2 linked regions of the Azospirillum brasilense genome follow. Each later gene encodes a partner of the first gene's protein in a complex. Links are inferred from orthologs where the notes say so. Each region holds a gene or a part of one and is shown on either strand. Other genes may lie near its edges. The genes, in order: dnaG and AMK58_RS07370.

Evidence for each region.
Region 2: the proteins of dnaG (region 1) and AMK58_RS07370 are in contact, whole or in part, in a crystal structure (PDB 2R6A), measured with the Geobacillus stearothermophilus proteins. The link is inferred for Azospirillum brasilense from one-to-one orthologs. Residues at the interface, in WP_049624496.1 of Geobacillus stearothermophilus: Lys456, Leu457, Leu458, Pro459, Ala460, Asn463, Ala464, Leu467, Leu535, Leu536, Ile537, Ala538, Gln544, Glu545, Asp548, Tyr549, His552; in WP_033016901.1 of Geobacillus stearothermophilus: Ser13, Glu15, Ala16, Gln18, Glu91, Leu92, Asp94, Ala95, Val96, Pro97, Thr98, Ala99, Ala100, Asn101, Tyr104, Tyr105, Ile108.

What each region holds. Positions count from the first base shown.
Region 1 is NZ_CP012914.1:2,132,460-2,140,452, reverse strand. Bases 5,070-7,993 are described here. They hold dnaG (DNA primase), read left to right. Parts: upstream 5,070-5,526; coding sequence 5,527-7,461; downstream 7,462-7,993. Other genes in these bases: rpoD (RNA polymerase sigma factor RpoD), read left to right, coding at 7,647-7,993; AMK58_RS09860 (GatB/YqeY domain-containing protein), read left to right, coding at 5,070-5,488. Also shown: AMK58_RS09870 (response regulator), read right to left, coding at 43-3,081; carA (glutamine-hydrolyzing carbamoyl-phosphate synthase small subunit), read right to left, coding at 3,388-4,563; more of AMK58_RS09860, read left to right, coding at 5,027-5,069. UniProt on the Escherichia coli protein: RNA polymerase that catalyzes the synthesis of short RNA molecules used as primers for DNA polymerase during DNA replication.
Region 2 is NZ_CP012914.1:1,601,917-1,609,813, reverse strand. What follows is about bases 3,088-5,915. They hold AMK58_RS07370 (replicative DNA helicase), read left to right. Parts: upstream 3,088-3,649; coding sequence 3,650-5,182; downstream 5,183-5,915. Other genes in these bases: alr (alanine racemase), read left to right, coding at 5,160-5,915; AMK58_RS07375 (SAM-dependent methyltransferase), read left to right, coding at 3,088-3,467. In the rest of the region: rpsF (30S ribosomal protein S6), read left to right, coding at 1-132; rpsR (30S ribosomal protein S18), read left to right, coding at 133-405; AMK58_RS07385 (DUF2232 domain-containing protein), read left to right, coding at 440-1,396; rplI (50S ribosomal protein L9), read left to right, coding at 1,396-1,962; more of AMK58_RS07375, read left to right, coding at 2,214-3,087; more of alr, read left to right, coding at 5,916-6,296; AMK58_RS07360 (MlaE family ABC transporter permease), read left to right, coding at 6,296-7,072; AMK58_RS07355 (ABC transporter ATP-binding protein), read left to right, coding at 7,081-7,872. UniProt on the Escherichia coli protein: The main replicative DNA helicase, it participates in initiation and elongation during chromosome replication. Travels ahead of the DNA replisome, separating dsDNA into templates for DNA synthesis.

The sequences.
Region 1 (7,993 bases):
ACGGGGCGGGCGGCGGCATGGCGTCCGGTCGGGCGGCGGCCGTCAGGCAGGAGGCGCCGCGGGCAATGCGGCGCGGATGCGCGCGACCAGCTCGTTGGCCTGATAGGGCTTCTGCAGGATGGGCAGCCCGTCCAGCGCCGAGGCCCGCTGGATCTCCGCATAGCCGGTGACCATCAGGACCGGCAGGCCGGGGCGCCGGGCGCGCAGCTCCCGCACCAGCTCCAGCCCCGTCATGCCGGGCATCGCGTAATCGGTCAGCACGAGGTCCACCTCCGGGTCGCGGGCGAAGACGTCCAGCGCGTCGGGGCCACTGGACGCCTCCATGATGCGGAAACCGGACTGCTCGAGAACCGTCGCGGTCGCCATGCGGACCAGCGCCTCGTCCTCCACCAGCAGGATGGTGGCGGGGCGGGGCGGGGCCTGGTCGGCCGGGGGCGCCTCGGCGTCCGGACCCGCCTCTTCCTCGGGCTCGGCCCGCGGCAGGTAGAGCGTCACCGTCGTGCCGGCGCCCAGCCGGGTCGTCAGGACCACCGTTCCCCCGGACTGCGCGGCCAGCCCATGCACCATCGACAGGCCCAGGCCGGTGCCGTGCCCGACGCCTTTCGTCGTGAAGAAGGGCTCGAAGGCGCGGGCCGCCGTTTCCTCGCTCATCCCGCTGCCGTTGTCGGCGACGGCGATGGACACGCAGTCCCCGGCGGCGAGGTCGAGCGGCCGTCCCTCCATGTCGTCCGGGCAATTGCCGGTGCGGATGGTCAGGGTGCCGCCCGCCGTCATGGCGTCCCGCGCGTTGATGGCGAGGTTGAGGATGGCCATTTCGAGCTGGTTCGGGTCGACCCGCGCCGGCCACAGGCTGGGGTCCGTCTCCGTCACGATGCGGGTGGTGCCGCCCAGCGTGCGCTCCAGCAGCCCGCCCATGCCGGTGACCAGGGCGCCGACATCGACCGTCTTCGGCTCAAGCCGCTGCCGGCGGGAGAAGGCCAGGAGATGCTGGGTCAGGGTGGCGCCGCGCTCCACCGCCTTCTCCGCCATGTCGAGGGCCTGGGGGTGGCTGGCCCCGCCGCCGCCTTCACCACCGGTGGCGGCGGCGCGCAGCAGGTAGAGCGACGTGCCGATGGCCTGGAGCAGGTTGTTGAAGTCGTGGGCGATACCGCCGGTGAGCTGGCCGATGGCCTCCATCTTGCGGGCCTGGTGCAGCGTCTCCTCGATCTCGCGCAGGGCCTGCCCGGTGCGCTCCCGCTCCTCGACGTCGCGGGCGACGTGATAGGCGCCGATGCGTCGCCCGCTGGAATCCAGGATGGTGCCGAAGGCCAGCTCGTAGCGCTTGCGCTGCAGGGTGGGGTCGCCCAGCTCCTCAACGATGGTGAAGCGCTCCCCGCCGAGCGCACGGCTCCACAGGGACTCCGCGGTGACCTGCGCGGTGGGCAGATGCTGCATCATCTCCAGCAAACGCTGGCCGATGGCCGGGCGGTGGCCGTAGAGCGCCTCGACCTCCCGCTGGTAGGCGCCGTTGAAGAGGATGTAGCGGCACTCCTGGTCCACCGCGACGATCAGGTCGGTGGAACTCTCGATGATCGCAGCGAACAGCCGGCGGTCGGAGGCGTGGCGGTCCACCAGCTCGCCCAGCTGCATCTCGTGGGCGCGCCGCCGCTCGGTCACGTCCTCCAGGATGCCGACGGCGCGGGTGGTGCCGTCCGGGTCGGTCAGGCAGGACCCGCGCATGGCCAGCCAGCGGACCTGCCCGTCGGGTGACCCGACGGGGAATTCCGCCTCCAGCTCGCCCTTCGACGGGGCGTCGCGGAAAAGGGCGGCGCGGATGGCGTTGCGGTGGTCCGCCGCGACGTTGCGGATCCAGGATTCGACCGAGGCGCCGTCGAGCACCGGCACGCCCAGGAGGGCGGCGGTGCGGTCCGACCCGTGGAAGCGGCGGCTGCGCGCGTCGAAGCGCCAGACGCCGAGCCCGACGACCTCCATGACCAGCCGCTGCCGCGCCTCGCTGTCGCGCAGGCGGCGGGCCGCCCGGTTCAGCGCGCCGGCCACCGCGTTGACCTCGCGGATCGGCGCGGGGGCGGTCATCGTCAGCGCGGCTTGCGGGCCGTCGCGCCCCAGCGCCAGGGCGGAGCCGGCGAGCGCCGCGACCGGATCGGCGATGCGCCGCCCGACCGCCAGCGCCATCGCCAGGCTGAGCAGCAGCAGCACCCCGCCGCCGCACAGCACCAGAATGACCGACCGGCGCAACGGCTCGGCGATCAGGGCCTGCGGGACGCCGACGGAGACGGTCCAGCCCGACAGCTCCGACCGGGCGAAGGCGTTGAACAGCGGCGTGCCGTCCCGCGCCACGATGTCGAAGGAGCCGAAACTGGTCGAGGCGGTGCGGCGGAACACGTCCGCCGAGATCGGCGTGCCGGTGAAGGTGTCGTGCGAGGCGGTGCGGGTGATGACGACGCCCTGACGGTCCCACAGCGCGGCGATCCAACCTTCAGGGAGGCCCTGCTGGCGCAGCACCTCGATGAACATCTCGGTCGGGATGCTCATGGTCAGCACACGCTCCGAAGGTCCGTTCCGCGTGATCGGCAGCGCGACGGCGACCAGGGGGCGCTGGGCGACGGCGCCCATGAAGATTTCGGAGATCTGGGTTTGGCCGCTGTCCGCCGTCCGCCGGATCAGGCCGGTCACCGCGGCGCGGGGAAGCGGTTCGCCGAACGGGCGGCGCGTGTTGATCAGTTGTTGGCCCTGGGCGTTGCTCAGCACGATGTGGACGCCCTCGCGCCGGCTGCCCTTGTGCTGAAGCACCTCGGTCGCCTGCCGGTGGAAGGCGGCGAGATCGCCCTTTTCCAGGTGGGGGGAGGTGGTCAGAACCTGAAGCGCCGTTTCCATCGCCATGAGTTCGCGGTCCACGGCGACGGCCAGCGTCCGCGCCAGATCCCGGCCGGATCGCTCGATCGCGGCGCTCTGCGTCTCGGCCATGCGGAAGACCGTCCAGCCGGCGAAGCCCAGCATCGGCAGCAGCGCCGCCATGACCAGCAGCACCAGCCCGGTGCGGAGCGACAGGCCGCTGGCTTGGGGCTGGTCATCGCCCGCCACGCCGTCGTTCACTGCGGGTGCGTTGTCATCCTGAGCGTGCACAGGCAAGGGATGTCATGCTCCGATATGCATAGCGATGGACGCGCCCGTAACCATCGCAGAGTCCGGCAGCAAAGGACACAGCTTTGACGGAGCAGGGTTTTTATCGAAAGGGGTGGAAATCCGGCTAACTCATTCGATCGATTGGGACTGGCGCTGGCGAAAGTGGCAGGGAGGGCGAAAGTCCCGCGTGGATGACGTGCATGAAAAGAAAAAGGAGCCGCAAGCGGCTCCCTTCTCGTCATCGGCGGGTGTGTTCACCGGGGATCAGGCCGGCTGCTTGCCGTCCATCAGCGCCACGAAGCGGTCGAACAGATAATGGCTGTCCTGCGGGCCGGGCGAGGCCTCGGGGTGGTACTGAACCGAGAAGACCGGCTTGTTCTTCAGCCGGATGCCCTCGTTGGTGCCGTCGAACAGGCTGACGTGGGTCACCTCGGCGTCGGCGGGCAGGGTCTCCTCCATCACCACGAAGCCATGGTTCTGGCTGGTGATCTCCACCCGGCCGGAGGCCAGATCCTTCACCGGATGGTTGGCGCCGCGGTGGCCCAGCGGCATCTTCTTCGTCTTGGCGCCCAGCGCCAGCGACAGCATCTGGTGGCCCAGGCAGATGCCGAACATCGGCAGGCCGGTGTCCAGCAGGCCCTTGATCGTCGGCACGGCGTATTCGCCGGTGGCCGCGGGGTCGCCGGGGCCGTTGGACAGGAAGACGCCGTCCGGCTTGTGGCGCATCACGTCCTCGACGGTGGCGGTGCCCGGAACCACGGTCACCTTGCAGCCGGCCGCGGCGAGGCAGCGCAGGATGTTGCGCTTGGCGCCGAAATCGATCGCCACGACGTGGAAACGCGGGCTCTCCTGCGTGGCGTAGCCGGCACCGAGCGTCCAGGCGCCCTCATCCCAGCCGTAGGTCTGGCGGCAGGAGACGTCCTTGGCGAGGTCCATGCCCTCCAGCCCCGGCCAGCCCTTGGCCTTGGCGACCAGCGCGTCGAGGTCGAACTTGCCGTCCGGCGCGTGGGCGACGACGCCGTTCGGCGCGCCCAGATCGCGGATGCGGCGGGTCAGGCGGCGGGTGTCCACCCCGGCCAGACCGACCAGCCCGTAGCTCTTCAGCCAGTCGTCGAGGTGGCGGGTGGCGCGCCAGTTCGACGGGTCGGTGACGTCGGCGCGCAGGATCAGGCCGCGCGCGGCGGGGGTCACCGTCTCGATGTCCTCCGGGTTGGCGCCGGTGTTGCCGATGTGCGGGAAGGTGAAGGTGATGATCTGCCCGGCGTAGCTGGGGTCGGTCAGGATTTCCTGATAGCCGGTCATCGAGGTGTTGAAGCACACCTCGCCCACCGAATCCCCCACCGCACCGATGCCTCGGCCCTTGAAGACGGTGCCGTCGGCCAGAACCAGGACACCGGTGTAAGCGCCGGCATCGCCCGCCGGGAGAGTCGATTGAGCCATCCTTCAGACCTTATCAAGAGCCGCCGCGGGCCACATATTCCTGCTTCGCGGAACGTCGGCGCCGCGTCCCGCCCCGCTGGGCGCACGCGTCGTCGTCGGTCCGTGCCCCGCCATCCCGTTTCCTTGCGGTTCGGGTGTCTGAGCCTGGATCGATTAGTCGGGACGGGTGAGCCGGTCAACCGTATATGACGATTGGTACCCCGATTTCCAGCGGCGCGTTTGCATAATCGCCGTGCTTCACCGGTGGGGCTTGGCCGCTGGAGGGATGGTTGGGGGCTGTTGGAGGGCGGGAGGCGGCCCTTCGGAATTGACGTGGCAATCCGGCGCAAATTTAGGAATATTGCCGGTTCGCGCCGCGTCTCCCGCGCCATCCCACGGATGGGGACGGTGCGGATGCTGCCGAGCGGCCGTTGATCGTTTCGACCTGACGAACACACCTGACGAACACGAAGGACACACGCATATGCTGCGCACGCGCCTGAACGAGGCTTTGAAGCAGGCGATGCTCGCCAAGAACCAGCGCGCCGTCTCGACCGTGCGCCTGATCCTGGCCGCGCTGAAGGACCGGGACATCGCGGCGCGCTCGCGCGGTGTCACCGACGGCATCGACGAGGCTGAGATCCTTTCCATGCTGCAGACGATGATCAAGCAGCGCGGCGAGTCGATCAAGCTGTACGAGCAGGGCGGCCGCCTGGAGCTGGCCGAGCAGGAGCGCGAGGAGATCACCATCATCGAGGGCTTCCTGCCCAAGCAGATGTCGGACGAAGAGGTGGCCGCCGCCGTGAAGACGGTGGTGGACGAGATCGGCGCCACCTGCATCAAGGACATGGGAAAGGTCATGGCGGAGCTGAAGGCCCGCTACGCCGGTCAGATGGACTTCGCCAAGGTCAGCGGCACCGTGAAGCAGCAGCTCTCGGCCTGCTGAGCGTGCGGTTTCCGATCTAGCACGGGGGCCGCCCGCCCATGGCCTTTCCGCCCCAATTCCTGGAGGAGCTTCGCACCCGTCTCGCTCTGTCGGACGTGGTGGGCAAACGCCTGCGCCTGATCCGCGCCGGCCGCGAGTACAAGGCGCCGTGCCCCTTCCACAACGAGAAGTCGCCCTCCTTCTACGTCAACGACCAGAAGGGCTTCTTCCATTGCTTCGGCTGCGGGGCGCACGGCGACATCATCGGCTTCGTCATGCGCCACGACAATCTCGCCTTCCCGGAGGCGGTGGAGGCGCTGGCCGGCGAGGCGGGGCTGCCGGTCCCCCGCGCCACCGAGGAGGACAAGCAGCGCTACGAGCGGCGCAAGACGCTGCACGATCTGGTGGAGCAGGCTGCCCGCTGGTTCGAGCAGCAGCTCTACGCCCCCGCGGGGCGCGCCGGGCTGGAGTATTTCCAGCGCCGCGGGCTGGACACCGACGGCATGGCGCGCTTCCGCCTGGGCTTCGCCCCCGGCGATTCCGGCGCGCTGCGCAGCCAGCTTCTGAAGCAGGGCTTCTCGGAAGAGGACATGGTGACCGCCGGCCTGCTCAAGCGGCCGGAGGACGGGCGCACGCCCTACAGCTTCTTCCGCAACCGGGTGATCTTCCCGGTGACCGACCGGCGCGGCCGGGTGGTCGCCTTCGGCGGGCGCATCCTGGAGGGTGACGGTCCGAAATACGTCAACACCGCCGACACGCCTCTGTTCCACAAGGGAACGCTGTTGTATGGGCTGTCGCGGGCGCGGCAGGCGGCGGCGGACGGCAAGCCGGTGATCGTCGCCGAAGGCTACATGGACGTCATCGCGCTGGTCCGCGCCGGCTTCGAGGGCGCGGTGGCCCCGCTCGGCACCGCCCTGACCGAGACGCAGGTCCAGGAGCTGTGGAAGCTGATCCCCGACGCGGAGAAAGTGCCATTCCTTTGCTTCGACGGCGACAACGCGGGACGGCGGGCGGCGTGGCGCGCGGTGGAGCGCATCCTGCCGCACCTTGCCCCTGGCCATTCCGCCCGCGTCGCCTTCCTGCCGGAGGGGGAGGACCCCGACAGCCTGATCCGCCTGCACGGTCCCCGCGCCATGCAGGAGCTGCTCAGCGAGGCCATTCCGCTGTCCGAGGCGGTCTGGCGCATGGAGACCGAGGGCAAGCCCACCGGCACCCCGGAGTCGAAGGCGGCGGTGAAAGCCGCCCTGGACGCGCGGGTCGGACAGATCGCGGACCGCGACGTGCAATCTTTCTACCGCACGGAGATGCGCCGCCGCGTCGACGAGGCCTTCGCCCCGCCGCCGCGCCAGCGCAACGAGCGCGGTCCCTGGGTTCCGGGGGGCTCCTGGCAAGGCGGGGGGCAGGGGGGCGGGCGTTTCGGCCAGCAAACGCGCCGGCACACGCCGGGCCTGCCGGGCCTGCGCACCGCGCCGCCGCCCGGCCACCGCCGCCGCAACCCCGGCAACCTCGCCGCTGCGCGGGAGCGCGTTCTGCTCGCCGTGATCATCAATCATCCCGAGTTGTTTGATGAGTTGGGCGAATCGCTGGGCATGCTGCCGTTTCCCGACCGGGAATTGGAGGAATTGCGCCAAGCGGTCATTGGATTGCTTGCCGAACGGCGGGAAAACGACTCGGGACTTGACGCCGCATCGCTTTGTCGCCACTTGTCTTCCGCCGGCTATGATACCATTGTCCGCTCTCTGCTCAGCGAGTCGACCTATGTCCATGCCGGCTTTGCACGCCCGGATGCGTCCTCCTTGGACGCGAAACGGGGGTGGTGGCCGACATGGCATCACCTGCATCACAGGCAGGTGATGGCCGATTTGAGAGAAGCGGAGGCGGCTTTGGCCCGTGACAACAGCGAGGCGAACTTCGCGCGGGTCGTGGCCCTTCAACAGGAGGTCATCAGGTCCGGAATGGGTATGACGGATGACGAGGATCTCGACGATGCCTAGCGGCCGGCGCCGCCGGGCGTGGTGCGGAAGGGAAGGGCCGGAGGGAATGAGACCTGGAGGGGTCTGGCCGGACACGGTCCGGAACGGTTCACAACCGGTTTAAGCAGGTGCGGATCGACAGCGGGGGGCCGCTGCGATGCGTGCTATGGGTTTTTATAATGGGGTAATGCGGGGGCATCGATCGCATGGCCACGAAAGCTGCGAACAGCGTTGAAGTTTCCGAAGCCCGGGACGAGGCCGGCGACGGCCCGCTCATGGACGGCATGGGACTTGCCGTCAAGAAGATGATCGCCCGCGGCAAGGAGCGTGGCTACGTCACCTATGACGAGCTGAACGCTGCCCTGCCGCAGGATACGTCGTCTTCCGAGCAGATCGAAGACACGATGGCCATGCTCTCCGAGATGGGCATCAACATCGTCGAATCGGAAGAGCAGGACTCGGAAGGCAACGCCAACGCCGACGGCGAGGGCGAAGGCCGGTCCGCCGGCAATCTGGACGATGACGACATCGGCCGTACCGACGACCCCGTGCG
Region 2 (7,897 bases), 530 kb from region 1 along the record:
ATGATGCAGAGCCGCGGCGAGCGTGGTGACCGCGGCGATCGCGGCGACCGTGGCCCGCGCCGCTTCGACGATCGTGGCCCGCGCCCGCCGCGCCGCCAGGAGCCCACCGTTGCCGAAGGGGAGAACGCCTAAATGTCCGACAAGCAGACCTCGGGCGCTCCGGCCCGCACCGGTGGCGGTCCCCGCCGTCCGTTCTTCCGCCGCCGCAAGACCTGCCCGTTCTCGGGCGCGAACGCCCCGGCGATCGACTACAAGGACGTCAAGCTCCTGTCCCGCTTCATCTCCGAGCGTGGCAAGATCGTGCCGAGCCGCATCACCGCGGTTTCCGCGAAGAAGCAGCGCGAGCTCGCCCGCGCCATCAAGCGCGCCCGTTTCCTGGCCCTGCTTCCCTACGTGGTGAAGTAAGGACCCGAAGCGGACAACAGGCAAAGGCAATCCCATGGCCTCGCCCCTGGCCGCCCCTCTGGCGGCTGCCATCGGTGTCGGCGTGGTCAGCGCTTTCTTCTACCTCGCCGTTTTGTTCGGCGGGTTCGGGGCGCTGATCCTGGGCTATCTGGCGCCGCTGCCGCTGTTCCTCGCGGGACTGTGGCTCGGCTCCACCGCCTCCCTTCTCGCCGGTGCGGCGGGAACGGTCGCGGTCCTGGCGGTGTCGTCCAGCGTCCTGGTGTCTCTCGCCTATCTGGTGACCGCGGCTGTCCCGGTCATCCTGGTGGTGCGGCAGGCGCTGCTGGCGCGGACGGCTCCCGACGGGAGTGTTGAATGGTATCCTCCGGGCCGGCTCCTGATGGCGCTGACCGGAATGGGACTGGCGGGCCTTCTGGGCGCCGCGGTTCTGACGCTCGATCAGCCCGGCGGGCTGGAGGGCGCGGTGCGGGAAACGCTGAGCCGCATGGCGGACCAGATGTTCTCCGCGCAGGGTCAACAGGCCCCGGATCCGCAGGACATCTGGATGGCCGAGGTGTTGCCGGGCTTCGCGGTGATCTCATGGCTCGTCATGACGATCGTCAACGGAGCCCTGGCGCAAGGCGTCCTGATGCGGTTCGGCCGCAACCGGCGCCCCGCCATGCGGCTGGACGATGTGGAACTGCCACGGTGGCTCGCCACCGCGTTCCTGCTGGCCATGGTGGCGGCCTCGCTGGCGTCGGATCCGGTCGGGTTCCTCGCGGTCAACGCCGCACTGGTCCTGGCCTTGCCATTCGCCTTTGCCGGGCTTTCGGTGGTGCATGTGTTCGCCCGAAGCCGATCGGCCAAGCTGCCGATCCTCATCGGGTTCTACATGTTCCTGTTTCTTTTCGGTTGGCCGATCGTGCTGATGGTCGGTCTGGGCATGATCGAGCAATGGATTGGGCTGCGTCGCCGTCTCCGGCCCGCCGGCCCCGATCAGGAGGACGAGTGATGGAAGTTATTCTGCTGGAGCGGGTCGAGAAGCTCGGCCAGATGGGCCAGGTCGTGAAGGTGCGTCCCGGCTTCGCCCGCAACTATCTGCTGCCGCAGAAGAAGGCCATGCGCGCCACCAAGGCGAACATGGCGTTCTTCGAGAAGCAGAAGGCCCATCTGGAGGCCGTCAACCTGGAGCGCCGCAAGGACGCCGAGCAGGTGGCGACCAAGATGAACGACGTGTCGGTCGTCGTGATCCGTCAGGCCGGCGAGACCGGGGTGCTGTACGGTTCGGTGACCCCGCGCGACGTCGCGGACGCTCTCGACGCCGCCGGCTACAAGGTCGACCGCAAGCAGGTGTTGATCGAGACTCCGATCAAGACGCTGGGCCTGTTCAAGCTGCGCGTCGTCCTGCACCCTGAGGTGAGCATCTCCGTCACGGTGAACGTCGCCCGCTCGCAGGAAGAGGCTGAATTGCAGCGTTCCCGCGGCGGCATGGTCACTGCGGCCGACCTGCGCGACGACGAGGACGAGATCGAGGAGGCCCCCGAGGCCGCCGAGGCCGAGGTTTCCGAGGAGGGCTGACCGCCCGCTCAACGAGACCAGTCCGCTCGTCCGGAAGCCGCCCGCCCCCCAAAAGGGGCGAGGCGGCTTTTCCGTTTTCCGCACTCCGCCACATCCAGCCCCTCCCCCTTCCGGATGCGCCGGACGCCCCGCCCCCTGCCCCGTCCGGTGGGTTGCCTCTCCCCGTTCCGAACTCCGACTCTCGTTCCCGGTGATTCGCTCGCGGCGAAGGAACCAGACCGAGTCGTGTTCGACGGATGAGGAGATGCGCGATGCTGCTTGCCCGCCTGCTCAGCCCGGCCCTGACCGCCGGCGCTCTGGACATCGTCGGGGCCGATGGGCGGAGGCACCGCGTGGGGGTCGGCACGCCCACCCTCACGCTGCGTCTGCACGACAAGGCGCTGCACCGCGACCTCGTGGTGAATCCGCGTCTGCGCTTCGGCGAAGCCTACATGGACGGCCGCCTGTCCATCGAAGGTGGCTCGGTCTATGATTTCCTGGCACTGCTGAGCGCCGGGACGGACAATGTCCAGGGCGTCCTGGGCAATCTGCGAGAAGCCCTCTCACCCGCGCTGCGTCTCATCCAGCAGAGCAATCCCCTGCGTCGGTCGCAGCGCAACGTGGCCCATCATTACGACCTGTCACGGTCCTTCTTCGAGCTGTTCCTCGACCGCGACCTGCAATATTCCTGCGCATACTTCCCCACTCCGGACACTGGGCTGGACGAGGCGCAGGAGGCCAAGAAACGGCACATCGCGGCTAAGCTGCTGCTTCAGCCGGGCATGCGTGTCCTGGACATCGGCAGCGGCTGGGGTGGCATGGCGCTCTATCTGGCCCGCATGACCGGCGCCCAAGTCACCGGAATCACGTTATCCCGCGAACAGCTCGCCGTGGCGCGGGAGCGGGCGGCCCATGCCGGACTGGCCGGTCAGGTCCGCTTCGAGTTGCGCGACTACCGGCAGATGGACGGCCGGTTCGACCGCATCGTCTCGGTCGGCATGTTCGAGCATGTCGGGGTGCCTCATTATCCGGCCTTCTTCGTCAAGCTGCGCGACCTGCTGGCCGAGGACGGGGTCGCGTTGCTTCATGCCATCGGCCGATCGGATGGACCGGGCTCAACCAACCCGTGGTTCCGCAAATACATCTTTCCCGGTGGCTACTCGCCCGCCCTGTCGGAGGTGATCCCGGCGGTGGAAAAGGCCGGGCTGTGGAACACCGACGTCGAGATTCTGCGCCTTCACTACGCCGAGACGCTGCGCCACTGGCGGGAGCGGTTCGCGGCACGGCGGGAAGATGCCCGCGCGATGTACGATGAGCGCTTCTGCCGGATGTGGGAGTTCTATCTGGCGGGGGCCGAGATCAGCTTCCGCTACCAGGGGCACATGGTTTTCCAGATGCAGATCGCCCGCTCGCTGGGAGCCGTTCCGCTCGTCCGCGATTACATGCAGCGCGCCGAAACGGCCTTGGCCGACGCCGTGCCCCGCCCCCTGCGCACCGGCCGGAACGTCGGTGCCAGCAACGCTTGACCAGAGGTGTCCGCGCCACATCGGCCCACAGGTTTTGCTCCGGCCCAAGCTCTTGATAGAACTTTTGAATTCCGCCTTACCCCCAGCTTTCACCGGCTGTGGGCAAAAGTTACTCACAGGAATGTGGGTATCCTTAACCCGATCGCACAGCTTTGCGTCCCGCCCTTTGCTAAAGTGCCGCCATGGATGACAAGACCACCCAGCTTTTCGAGCCGCGCCCCCTCGACGGCGGGCTGTCCCGTGCCGCTGCCGTGAAGCCGACGGCGGAATACCGCACGCCGCCGCACAACGAGGAGGCCGAACAGGCGCTGCTCGGCGCCATCCTGGTGAACAACAAGGCGTATGAGAAGGTCGGCGAGTTCCTGCGCGCCGAGCATTTCTACGACCCGGCGCACCAGCGCATCTTCTCGGCCATTGCCAAGATGGTGGAGCGCGGCCAGATCGCCAATCCGGTGACGCTGAAGGCCTATTTCGATAACGACGTCGAATTGGCACCGGATGGTGGCGCCGGCTATCTGGCGCAGCTCGCCGCCAACGTCGTGACGGTGGTCAACGCGGGCGATTACGGCAAGACGATCCACGACCTCTTCCTGCGGCGGCAGTTGATCGAGGTCGGCACCGACATGGTGAACGAGGCGTATCAGCACGACCTCGACATCGACGCCATGGACCAGATCGAGACGGCGGAAAAGCAGCTCTTCGACCTCGCCTCAACCGGGGACGTGCGCGGCGGCTTCGTCGCCTTCTCCGAGTCGCTGAAGGCGGCCATCGCCACGGCGGAGACGGCCTTCCGGCGGTCCAGCCACGTCACCGGCGTGACCACCGGCCTGCGCGACATGGACCGCAAGTTGGGTGGCCTGCACCCGTCGGACCTCATCATCCTCGCCGGGCGCCCCTCCATGGGCAAGACGGCGCTGGCCACCAACATCGCCTTCAACGCCGCCAAGGCGCACATGCGCACCAACGGCGGCGAGGGCGCGCCGGTCGGCTTTTTCTCGTTGGAAATGTCGGCCGAGCAGCTCGCCACCCGTATCCTTGCCGGCGAGGCCGAGGTGTCGGGCGACAAGATCCGCCGCGGCGAGATCAAGGACAGCGACTTCCCCAAATTCGTGGCGGCCAGCCAGGAACTCAGCCGTGTCCCCTTCTTCGTGGACGACACGCCGGCCCTGACCATCGCGGCGGTGCGCACCCGCTGCCGCCGGCTGAAGCGCACGCACGGTCTGGGCATGGTGGTGGTGGACTATCTCCAGCTCCTGCGCGGCGGCTCGACCAAGGGCAACGAGAACCGCGTGCAGGAGATCTCGGAGATCACCCGCGGCCTGAAGGCCATCGCCAAGGAATTGGAGGTGCCGGTGCTGGCGCTGTCCCAGCTCAGCCGCGCGGTGGAAATGCGCGAGGACAAACGGCCGCAGCTCGCCGACCTGCGCGAATCGGGCTCCATCGAGCAGGACGCCGACGTGGTGATGTTCGTTTACCGCGAACAGTACTATCTTGAGCGCGCCGAGCCGGCCCGCCGGCCGGAGGAGACGGAGGACAAGTACAACGACCGCTACGCCAACTGGCAGAAGCGCTACGCCGAGGTGCACAACACCGCGGAGGCGATCATCGCCAAGCAGCGCCACGGCCCGATCGGCAGCGTCCGCATGTTCTTCGACGGCCAGTTCACCAGATTCGGCGACCTCGACACGACCCATGACTTCGGCCCCACTGAGTGATCCGCTGGCACGCGCCGGCGCCGTTCTGACCATCGACCTCGGTGCGGTGGTCGCCAACTGGACGCAGCTCCGCGACCGGGTGGCGCCCGCCGAGTGCGCCGCCGTGGTCAAGGCGAACGCCTATGGCCTGGGAGTGCAGCGCGTCGTTCCGGCGCTCGCCGCTGCCGGCTGCCGGACCTTCGTGGTCGCCCAGTTCGATGAGGCCCTGGCGGTGCGCGCCGTGGCGCCGACGGAGGCCCGCGTGCTGTCGCTGGGCGGCCTGCCCGCTGGCACCGCACCCGACTTCACGGCCCACCGCATCCTTCCGGTTCTGAACCATCTGGGCGACATCGCCGCGTGGCAGGCCCACGCCAAGGCGCAGGGAACGGCCCTTCCCGCCGTCGTCCACATCGACACCGGCATGAACCGACTCGGGCTCGGCCCGGACGAGCTGGACACGCTGGTCGGGGACCTCTCCCGGCTGGAGGGGGTGGACGTCCAGGTGTGGATGACCCACCTTGCCTGCGCCGACGAAGACTCGGTGATGAACAGCCAGCAGCTCGGACGCTTCCGTTCGGCGATCGGGCGGCTTCCCACGGCCAAGGCGAGCTTCGCCAATTCCTCCGGGATCTTTCACGGAACGGCCTTCCATTTCGACCTCGTGCGGCCCGGCTGCGCACTCTACGGCGTCAACCCGACGCCCGCCGCGTCGAACCCGATGCGGGACACCATCCGGCTCGACGCCCGGCTGCTTCAGGTGCGCAACGTTGACAGCCCTATGACCGTTGGCTACGGTGCCACGCACCGCGTTGCGGCGAGAGGAAAAATCGCAACCATCGCAGTGGGTTATGCCGACGGATATCTGCGCTCGCTCAGCGGGCGCGGCCATGTCTTCGTCAACGGCGTGGCCGCTCCGGTGGTTGGGCGTGTTTCGATGGATCTGGTGACGGTGGATGTCAGCCACCTTCCCGACGAGGCGGTGACGCCCGGCGGGCTGGTGGAGCTGATCGGCCCGAACCGCCCGGTGGACACCGTGGCGAGCGAGGGCGGCACCATCGGCTACGAGATCCTGACCTCGCTGGGCGCGCGTTACCACAGGGTCTACCGCGACCCACCGCCGCCTGAGGTCGCTTGATGGGTTTCCTTGCCGCCACCGGACGGGCCTTCCTGATCTTTCTGGAAGCCACCGGAAAGCTCGCCATGTTCACCGGCGCCGCCTTGTCGCACTGCGTGCGTCCGCCGTTCTACCCACGGCAGATCCTGCGCCAGATGATCGACATCGGCTATTACTCGCTGCCGGTGGTCGGGCTGACCGCGCTGTTCACCGGCATGGTGCTGGCGCTGCAGAGCTATTCCGGCTTCTCCCGCTTCCAGGCGGAGGGCGCCATCGCCACGGTGGTTGCCCTGTCGGTGACGCGCGAACTGGGGCCGGTGCTGGGCGGCCTGATGGTCGCCGGGCGCATCGGCGCCGCGATGGCCGCCGAGATCGGCACCATGCGCGTGACCGAGCAGATCGACGCGCTGTCGACGTTGTCGACCAACCCCTTCAAGTATCTGGTGGCGCCCCGCCTGATCGCCGGGCTGGCCATGCTGCCGCTGTTGGTGCTGGTGGCGGACATCATCGGTGTGTTTGGCGGCTTCCTGGTCGGCGTCTACCGGCTGGACTTCAACCCAGCCTCCTACATCGGCCGGACCTGGGAGTTCCTGGAACCGGTCGACGTGATTTCCGGCCTCGTCAAGGCGGCGGTGTTCGGCTTCATGGTGTCGCTGATGGGCTGCTATCACGGCTACCATTCCCGTGGCGGCGCCCAGGGCGTGGGTGCGGCGACGACCAACGCGGTGGTGTCGGCCTCCATCCTGATCCTGGTGTGGAACTACCTCATCACCGGCATCTTCTTCTCGACGAAGTGAGCGACTCCATGTCCCAGGTTCCCCCCGCTCATCCGCCGAAGATTTCGCTGAAGAACGTGCACAAGGCGTTCGGACCGAAGGTCGTGCTCAACGGCATCGACCTGGAGGTCGGGCGCGGCGAATCGTTGGTCGTCATCGGCGGGTCGGGCACCGGCAAGTCGGTGATGCTGAAATGCATCCTCGGGCTGCTGTCGCCGGACAGCGGCTCCATCCGCGTCGATGGCGAGGAGACGACGAAGCTGCGCCCGCGCGAGCGCGAGAAACTGCTGCACAAGTTCGGCATGCTGTTCCAGGGCGCCGCCCTGTTCGACAGCCTGAAGGTCTGGGAGAACGTCGCCTTCGGCCTGATCCAGGGCGAGCACATGCCGCGCGCCAAGGCCAAGGACATCGCCATCGCCAAGATGGGCGCGGTCGGACTCGGCCCGGAGGTGGGCGAGCTGTTCCCGTCGGAGCTGTCGGGCGGCATGCAGAAGCGCGTCGGCCTCGCCCGCGCCATCGCCGACGAGCCGGAGATCATCTTCTTCGACGAGCCGACGACCGGCCTCGACCCGATCATGGCCGACGTGATCAACGAGCTGATCGTGAAATGCGTGAAGGATCTCGGCGCCACCGCCGTCACGATCACGCACGACATGGCCTCGGCCCGCAAGATCGCCGACCGCGTGGCGATGATCTACCAGGGCCGGATCATCTGGACCGGCCACGCCAACGACATCGACCATTCCGGCAACCCCTATGTGGACCAGTTCGTCCATGGCCGGGGCGAAGGACCGATCAAGATGCAGGTGCGGGCGCTGTAAAGCGCCGCGGCGCCGGTTCGTGCAA